DNA from 2 places in the Pigmentiphaga sp. GD03639 genome. Region 1 is predicted to be linked to the other one. Evidence: predicted binding sites of a transcription regulator. Region 1 holds the regulator's gene; the other holds the start of a gene.
The links. Region 1 encodes LexA, which represses DNA repair genes until DNA is damaged. Its sites were predicted from a motif close to ACTGTATNNNNATACAGT; they were not measured.
Positions count from the first base shown of each region.

Region 2: the regulator LexA is predicted to act here: its motif matches at 2,185-2,202, upstream of imuA (translesion DNA synthesis-associated protein ImuA).

Region 1 covers NZ_JAOCLR010000003.1:173,999-178,404, reverse strand. The annotation lists gene rlmB (23S rRNA (guanosine(2251)-2'-O)-methyltransferase RlmB) at 1-459, shown strand, start outside; gene N5K27_RS04625 (hypothetical protein) at 566-892, opposite strand; gene N5K27_RS04620 (hypothetical protein) at 909-1,316, opposite strand; gene N5K27_RS04615 (hypothetical protein) at 1,556-2,425, opposite strand; gene lexA (transcriptional repressor LexA) at 2,447-3,097, opposite strand; gene N5K27_RS04605 (asparaginase) at 3,288-4,247, shown strand.
Region 2 covers NZ_JAOCLR010000035.1:16,817-21,222, reverse strand. The annotation lists gene N5K27_RS25010 (alpha/beta fold hydrolase) at 1-772, shown strand, start outside; gene N5K27_RS25005 (pyridoxal phosphate-dependent aminotransferase) at 769-2,073, opposite strand; gene imuA (translesion DNA synthesis-associated protein ImuA) at 2,225-2,971, shown strand; gene N5K27_RS24995 (DNA polymerase Y family protein) at 2,901-4,370, shown strand; gene N5K27_RS24990 (error-prone DNA polymerase) at 4,363-4,406, shown strand, end outside.

The DNA of each region.
Region 1 (4,406 bases):
CCGGCCTTCCTGCTGGTGCTGGACGGCGTCACCGATCCGCACAACCTGGGTGCCTGCCTGAGAACCGCGGACGGGGCCGGCGTCCATGCGGTGATCGCGCCCCGCGACCGGGCCGTGGGCCTGAACACGACCGTCCAGCGCGTGGCCTGCGGGGCCGCAGACAGCGTTCCCTACCTGACCGTGACCAATCTGGCTCGGACCATGCGCAGCCTGAAGGAGCGCGGCGTCTGGGTGGTCGGGACCGACGACGAAGCCACCGAGACCATGTACGACGTGGACGCTCGCCAGCCCATCGCCTGGGTCATGGGCGCCGAAGGCGAGGGCATGCGCCGCCTGACCCGCGACACCTGCGATCAACTGGTCCGGATCCCCATGCAAGGGTCCGTGGAAAGCCTGAACGTCAGCGTGGCGTCGGCGGTCTGCATGTACGAGACGCTCAGGCAGCGGGCGGCGAAGTAGAACGGCCGGGAGGCGTCAGAACAGTTTCTCGGACGCCTCGATTTTCCTGCACTGGCCGCTGGCAAGCGGAGTGTTCAATCTGCCGCTGATCCTGTCAGGGCGGCGCTCAAAACTTGGTGTCCGGGACATAGCTTCCCACGCTGCATACGCCGCTGAAGTTGTTAGCCATCTCCGTGGTTTCAATGCTTATTCGGCCGGTTTTTCTATTGATTTCCCCTCCGGTGTACATTCTTTTGTTGCTGATCAGCCTGCTGTGGAAAACGATTCTCTCGGACAGGACTTCGTAGTCTTGGGAGTAGTCGCCGGGGGTTCCATAGCCATTGTCTAGTGGATCTGACTCGCTAAAGGCATAAGCCGGCCAGCATGCCGCCCATGCGATCAGACCGGCCATTGCCGCCATTGATCGGCCCCTGGTTTTCCCGCGTTTCTTCATGGCTCGTCTCTGGCGGCTATTTGAGCGAAATACGGGCGGTGACCGTGCATTCGTGGGTGTCGACAGGACCTGTGGGAGGGGGCATGCCTGTTTCCATCGCGTATTGAGCCTGCAATGCTGGCTGCCACGGCTTGGTCTTGGTGGAGGAGCAGTCGCAGGCGCCCAGACTGATGTCCTTGAAGTTGCTCTTGCGCTGGGCGAACTCCGAGGCGCGGGACTTGGCCCGTGCGCAGGCCGCCGCGCGAGAGCTGTAGCTGATGGCTGCGGACTGTTCCTCGACGGCACGGGGGCCGTCCGAACCCGAGCTTGAACCCGAGCCTCCGATCGAGACGCCTTGGGCAGCCGCGCTGGCACACCAGACGGATGCGGCCGCAGCCGTGGCAAGTACCGCAAGGGCGTGGAGGACGTGGGATTTCGCTTGCATGATGGCCTCTTCCGGGATTGGCGCAGCGAGGGGAGTGGAGCAACCAGCCTAGCAATGAGTACGAAAAAATACATACTCCAAATGGGGGGGGATTGCTGGCTTACAACAACTTCCGCAAGTGCGTAGATCCGCCGGTGAGACGTAAAAAAGCCCACGAATTTCAAAAATTCGTGGGCAATGGAGCATCGGAGCACAGGCTCCGCAGCAGTCTTATCCTGCTGCGAGTGCCGTAGGGAGACTCAGGCGTTCCAGCCTCGAGAAAACAGCAGCGCCAGTGCGGAAGGATAGCTTCGGCTGCTGCTTGCGCCGCGACGTTGCTTGAAGGGCCACGGGCTGCGATTCGCGGGAGTCGGTTTGGCATGCGGCCCATGTTGCCCGGTTCGCGGGATGATGGGCCGTTGCGCCGGCAGCGTATCCGCATCCGTGCCATGCGTGTCCGTTTCCTCGGCGGTGCGCGTGTGCGTTCCCGCCGCGGCGAGCCCGGCCGCACGTTTGAACCCCGGCTTGAACCCCGCACGCACCGTTTGCTGGCCGATGTCCAGCGTGACCGCGCCTTCGCCGCCCTGGGCAGCCGGTGCGATGCGCTGGAGCCGGATCTGGCCGGCCTGGCTCATGTCCGCCAGCAGCCGCAATTGGGATGCCGAGGTCGTGGCGGGCGTGCTGCAGGTATGGAACAGGAAGGCGGGGCAGGCGGCCAGCCGCGCGGCCATGTACAGGCGGCGCACCGTGCTTTCGGATTGCGCGGCCGCCTGGTCAGGGGGCAGGATGGCGACCAGCGCCGCGAACTCGCCCGCCCGCACGCCGGATTCCAGCTGGTCCAGGCCATCCAGGGGGTGGTCGGTGCGCACGAGCTTGACGCATTCCAGCGAAACGCCGTGCTGGATCAGCGCGGGGGCGTAGGACAAGTACGGCGGCACCAGCAAGGCCACCGTGCGGCCGGCCTTGGTGAGCCGGCTCAGCAGCGGGCCGAGCAGGTTCAATTCGCCATGCCCGACGCGCGGGACCAGGATTTCGGTAAGTGCGCCGACGGGCCATCCGGCCTGGGGCAGGGCGGCGTCGAGCGCGGGAAAGCCGCTGGAAAGACTGGAGCTGGGCGTGCAGTGTTTCATGATGGTCGTCCGTCTGGGTCTTCAATGCACCAGGCCGGCCCGGATCAGGCCGACGGCGATGCCCTCGAGCGCGAAATCGTCGCGCTCGCGATCGACTTCGATGGGTTGGAAGTCGGGATTGGCCGGCAGCAGGCTCAGGCCGGTTTCGGTGTAGCGCAGTTCCTTGACGGTGACGTCGTCGCCCAGGCGGGCCACGATGATCTGCCCGTCGCGGGCCTGGGCGGCCTTCTTGACCGCCAGCAGGTCGCCGTCGAGGATGCCGGCGTCGCGCATGCTGTTGCCGCGTACCTTGAGCAGGTAGTCGGGCCGCTGCGAGAACAGGGCCTCGTCCACGCCGATTTCCTTGTCGATGTGCTCGGTGGCCAGGATGGGGCTGCCGGCGGCGACCCGGCCCACCAGCGGCAGCACCAGTTGCGCCAGCACGGGGTGCGTGAGCTGGAGCGGCGGTTCGGCTGCGACCGGGTCTTTCAGCCGTATCCCGCGGGAGGTGCCCGCGGACAATTCCAGTACGCCCTTGCGCGCCAGCGCCTTCAGGTGTTCCTCGGCCGCGTTGGGCGAGCGAAAGCCCAGCGCCTGGGCGATTTCGGCCCGGGTGGGCGGAAAGCCGGTCTTGACGATGGCCTGGCGAATGAGATCCAGGATTTCTTGTTGGCGTGCGGTCAGCTTGGACATCTCGGGCTCCGTGGCGGGGCGCCCGCCACCGGGTGGCGACGGCGCGTGTCGAGCTTCTGTGGTTTTATCCAGTAACTGTATTTTTATACAGTATCGATGCGCGACGCAAGCGGAAAACGCAAGTGTCGCGGGAACGCCAATCCGGCCGCGGGTATCATCGGGCTCTCGTCCTTCCGTGCCTGCGTCCGCCATGTCCCTGCCACGTCTTTGCATCGTCGCCACCGGTGGCACCATCGCCGGGGCCGGCGCCCGCCCCCAGGCCACGATGGCCTATGCCGCCGGCGCGCTGGACGTGGCCGAGCTGTGCGCCAGCGTGCCAGGCCTGGACGAAGTGGCCGACATCCGGGCCGAGCAGTTCGCGGCCATCGACAGCAAGAACGCCACGCCCGCCTTCTGGCAGTCGCTGGCCGGGCGGGTGCAGTCACTGCTCGACGCAGGCGCCGACGGCGTGATCGTCACCCACGGTACGGACACGCTCGAGGAAAGCGCGTATTACCTCCACCTGGTGCTCAAGACCGACAGGCCGGTGGTTCTGGTGGGCGCGATGCGCCCGGCGACCGCGCTGTCTTCCGACGGCCCGCTGAACCTGCTGGACGCGGCCACGGTGGCCGCCCATCCGCAGGCCGCCGGGCGCGGCGTGCTGGTCGTGCTCAACCACCAGATCCTGGGCGCGCGCGACGCGTCCAAGACCAATGCCAACCGGCCCGATGCCTTTGCTTCGCCCAACGCGGGCGCCCTGGGCTGGGTCCAGGACGGCCGGGTCGCCTGGATGGGGCGGCCGGAACGTCCGCACACCAGCGCCACGCCTTTCACGGCCGCCACGCCGCTGCCTCCGGTCGAGGTGCTGGCCGGCTATGCCGGCGGCTCGGCCGCCCTGATCCGGGCGGTGGGATCCACCGGGGCGCGCGGCCTGGTCTGGGCCGGGACCGGCAACGGTTCGGCCAGCGCCGACGCGCAAGAGGCGCTGGACGGACTGGAGCGCGGCGGCGTGGCCGTGGTCCGCGCGACCCGCACGGGCAGCGGCTGCGTCGCGGCCTCGGGCGGGCTGCCCGGCGCCGGTACGCTGTCGCCGTGGAAGGCGCGCGTGCTGCTGATGCTGGCGCTGGGCGCGGGCATGGACGACATCCAGGGCGCCTTCGACACGTATTGATCCGCCCGTGCGAGGCCGGCCAGCCCGCAACCGCGGCGGTGCATCCATGCCCGGAAATGGGCCCCGAAACCACGCCGCACGGCGGTTCTCGGGCCTTTGGCTTGCTTTTTGCCCTTCCGCGGGCGATAATAAAGGGCTTGATTTTTGGCGGAAGCCATT
Region 2 (4,406 bases), on a different contig from region 1:
GTACGTCCCGGCGCGCGAGATACCGCCCGGCGGCGCGCCCTGCATGGTGCATTTCGACGGACTGGACGTGACCAAGGAGATCCTGTACCTGATGGGCATGGGCGAGGCCTTGCGCGAGCGCGGCGTGTCCGTGCTGCTGGTGGACAACCCCGGCGTGGGCGAGGCCTTGCGCCTGCAGGGCCTGACCAATTTCCCCGAGGCCGAGGTGCCCGCCTCGGCCTGCGTCGACTACCTGGAGGGACGCGACGACGTCGATGCCTCGCGCATCGGCATCATGGCATTGTCGCTGGGCGGCTATCACGCGCCGCGCGCCGCCGCCTTCGAACCCCGCCTGCGCTGCTGCGTGGCCTGGGGCGCCAACTACGACTGGGGCGCGACCCAGCGCTACCGCCACCAGAGCCAGGACCCGCGGCTACCCGTTCCGCATTACTGGGAACATGTGATGTGGGTGTTCGGCCAGACCACCATGGAAGGCCTGCTGGCCACGGCGGACCGCATGACGCTGGAGGGCGTGCTGCATCGCATACGCTGCCCCATCCTGGTCACGCACGGCGAGAACGACCGGCAGATCAAGCTGGTCCAGGCCGAACGCCTGGTCGCCGAATGCGTGAACAGCCCCAAGGCGGAGCTGTTCGTCCATACGCTGCGCGATGGCGGCGCCGAGCATTGCAGCGTCGACAACCTGGCGCTGGGCGTGGACGCCATCGCTGACTGGATCGGCGCAACCATGCGGGAGCTTGGGCAGCGCCCGCAGGATCGACGCCCGCGCTAGCCGGCCTTCGCCCCGAACTTGGCCGGCACGACGACGGCACGATCGTCCGCGCCGGCCTCGGGCGACGCCGGCGCCTTCCTGGCGTGCTTGAGGCGGTAGTCCTCGAGGAACTTGGCGATGCGGCCGATGGCCTCGCGCAGATCCGCCTCGTGCGGCAGGAACACGATGCGGAAGTGGTCGGGATGCGGCCAGTTGAACCCCGTTCCCTGCACCAGCATCACCCGCGTGGCTTCCAGCATCTGCAGGAAGAACTGGCGGTCGTCCTCGATGGGATACACCTCGGGATCCAGCCGCGGGAACATGTAGAGCGCGGCCTGCGGCTTGACGCAGGTCACGCCGGGAATGGCGGTGATCAATTCATAGGCCAGGTCGCGCTGCTGGCGCAGCCGGCCCCCCGGGGCCACCAGGTCGTTGATGCTCTGGTAGCCGCCCAGCGCGGTCTGGATCGCCCACTGGCCCGGCACGTTCGCGCACAGCCTCATGTTGGCGAGCATGTTCAGGCCGTCGATGTAATCGCGCGCGGCGCGCTTGTCGCCCGAGACCACCAGCCAGCCCGCGCGGTAGCCGCAGGCGCGGTAGCTCTTGGACAGCGAGTTGAAGGTCAGCGTCAGCACGTCGGTGGACAGGCTCGCCAGCGCGGTGTGGCGGGCGTCGTCGTACAGCACCTTGTCGTAGACCTCGTCGGCCAGGATGACCAGCCCGTGCTCGCGCGCGATGGCGACGATCTCCTGCAGCACGTGGTCGGGATAGACCACGCCGGTCGGGTTGTTCGGGTTGATGACCACGATCCCCTTGGTGCGCGGGGTGATCTTGGCCCGGATGTCGTCCAGGTCGGGAATCCAGCCCTTGGCCTCGTCGCACAGGTAGTGCACGGGCGTGCCGCCCGACAGGCTCACGACCGCCGTCCACAGCGGGTAGTCCGGCGCGGGCAGCAGCAACTCGTCGCCGTCGTCCAGCAGCGCGTTGGTGGCCATCGCGATCAGGTCGGAGGCGCCGTTGCCCAGGTAGATGTCTTCCAGTGTCACGCCCTGCACGCCCTGCGCCTGGGTGTAGTGCATGACCGCCTTGCGCGCGGCGAAGATGCCCTTGCTGTCCGAATAGCCCGCCGAGTTGGGCAGGTTGCGGATCATGTCGAGCTGGATTTCCTCGGGAGCGTCGAAACCGAACACGGCCAGGTTGCCGATGTTGAGCTTGATGAGCTTCTGGCCTTCGTCTTCCATCTGCTTGGCCCTGTCCATGATGGGGCCGCGGATGTCGTACAGGACGTGGGCTAGTTTGTTCGATTTGTTGATGGGTTTCATGAATGAACGGTCTTTCCTAGGGATTACAGCAACAACTCGGCCAAGCCACGATACCAGAACCGGGACACGGCATGCCGAAAGACAGGGATGCCGCCGCCACTTCCCTCAAATACTGTATATTTATACAGTAATCATTCATGTTTGCCGGCTCATGTCCGCCTTCGGAATCTCGTCCGCCACGGCCCATGCCGCCATCCACCCGCTCCTTTGGCGCGGCTCGCAACTCGCGCGCGCCAACCGTCCGGGCCTGGAAACCGGCCATCCCGACCTGTCCCGCCACCTGCCCGGCGGAGGCTGGCCCCTGGGCAGTCTGACCGAACTGCTGCTGGCACAACCCGGTCTGGGCGAAATGCGGCTGCTCCTGCCCGCCCTGCGGCAACTGCCCGCCCGGCGCAGCATCGTGCTGCTGCATCCGCCTCACGCGCCCTGCGCGCAAGCCTGGCTGGCGCATCGTTTTCCCGCCAGCCAGTTGCTGTGGATCGATCCCAGTCAGGCTGCCGATGCCCTGTGGGCCGCCGAACGCATCCTGCAGCACGGCAGTTGCGGCGCCCTGCTGTACTGGTCCGCCCGGCCACCGGCCAGTGCCCTGCGTCGGCTGCACCTTGCGGCGCAGGCGGGCGACACCGCCTTCTTCATGTTCCGCCATGCCGATGCCGCGCGCGCCTCGTCGCCGTCGCCGCTACGCCTGCTGCTGCGGCCCGCGGGCGACCATCTCAGCGTGACCATCCTGAAGCGCCGCGGCCCCCATCACGAAACGCCGCTGCTGCTGCCGCTCGCGCCGCCGGCGCCCGCCTTCGGCAGCGGCCAGCCTTCCTCCGAGCCTCGCCATGCGTTTGTGGATCAGCGTCTACCTGACGCAGCCCAGCCTCGACGCCCTGAACCCGCTCTGGCAGGATGATCCGGCAGCCGTGATCGTGGTGCTGGACCACGAAGCGGTAGTGGCCGTGACACCCGCAGCTGGCCGGCTGGGCGTACGGCCCGGCATGCGCAAAAAAGGGGCCGGCGCGCTGGCACCCCATGCCGAGTTCCTCCAACGCGATCCGGCGCGCGAGACACAGCTGCTGGAGGCCGCCGCGCTGGCCATGCTGCAATATACCCCCGAGGTGGCACTGGGCCCCGATGCCAGCCTGCTGCTGGACGTGGGCGCCGGCCTGCGAGTCTTCGGCGGTCCTGCCGCCTTGTGCCGACGCATACGCGACAGCTTGCGCCAGCTCGGCTGCCACGCTCGCCTCGGCATGGGTCCCACGGCACACGGCGCCTGGTTGCTGGCGGCACGCGCCACGCCGGGACCGCGACGCGTCCTGCGGGAGACGCCCCTGATACGCCGGATAGCGAACCTGCCCTGCCTGCTGCTGCCTCCTGCACGGCCGCATCGCGACTGGCTGGACGGTATCGGCTGCCGCACAGTGGCGGCCCTGATGAAACTGCCTCGATCCGGCCTGCAACGCCGGTGCGGCCGCGAACTGCTCGACTTGCTGGACCAGGCCTGCGGCCGCAAGCCGGAGCTGTTCACCTGGGTCCAGGCCCCACCCGAGTTCTCGGCCCGCGTGGAATTGCTCTTTCGCATCGACCACGCTCCCGCAGTCCTTGTCGTGGCTCGACGCCTTGTCCAGCAATTGGCGGGCTGGCTACACGCCAGCCAGACCGCGACCAATGCCATCGTTCTGGTCCTGGAACATGAACGCGGCCGATACGCCCGTCCTCCTACCCGCCTGACCGTGTCCCTGGCCAATCCGGGCTGGGAGGCCGACCATCTGCTGCGCCTGCTCAAGGAACACCTGGACCGGCTGGCGATGGAGGCGCCTGCCATCGCCATCGGCCTGCACGCCGATGCCATCGTGCCGCGCGCCACCCCTTCCGAAACCTTGTTCACCGATCCCGGCGGCACACCGGCCGACCATGACCGCCTGCTTGAACTGCTGGTGGCGCGCCTGGGCCCGGACCGGGTCCTGGCCGCCCGCCCCCTGGCCGACCATCGCCCCGAGGTCGCCAGCCGTTGGCTGCCGGCCCTGGATCGTGGCCGGCCCGATGCCGAAGCCTGCGGCTTCGCCGCCGAACGGCCCTTGTGGCTGTTGCGCCAGCCCATCCCCCTCGTCATGCGCCAGCACCGCCCCTACTACGGCACGCCGCTGCGCCTGGTGCGTGGCCCCGAGCGCATCGAAAGCGGCTGGTGGGACGGGGCGCCCGTCGCCCGCGATTACTTCGTGGCCGAAAGCACCGACCGCATCCGCTACTGGATCTACCTCGACCAGGCGCTGGAGGAACCGCGCTGGTATCTCCACGGCCTGTATGCCTGACGCCATGGACCTGCCCGCTTCCCTACCCGGCACCCA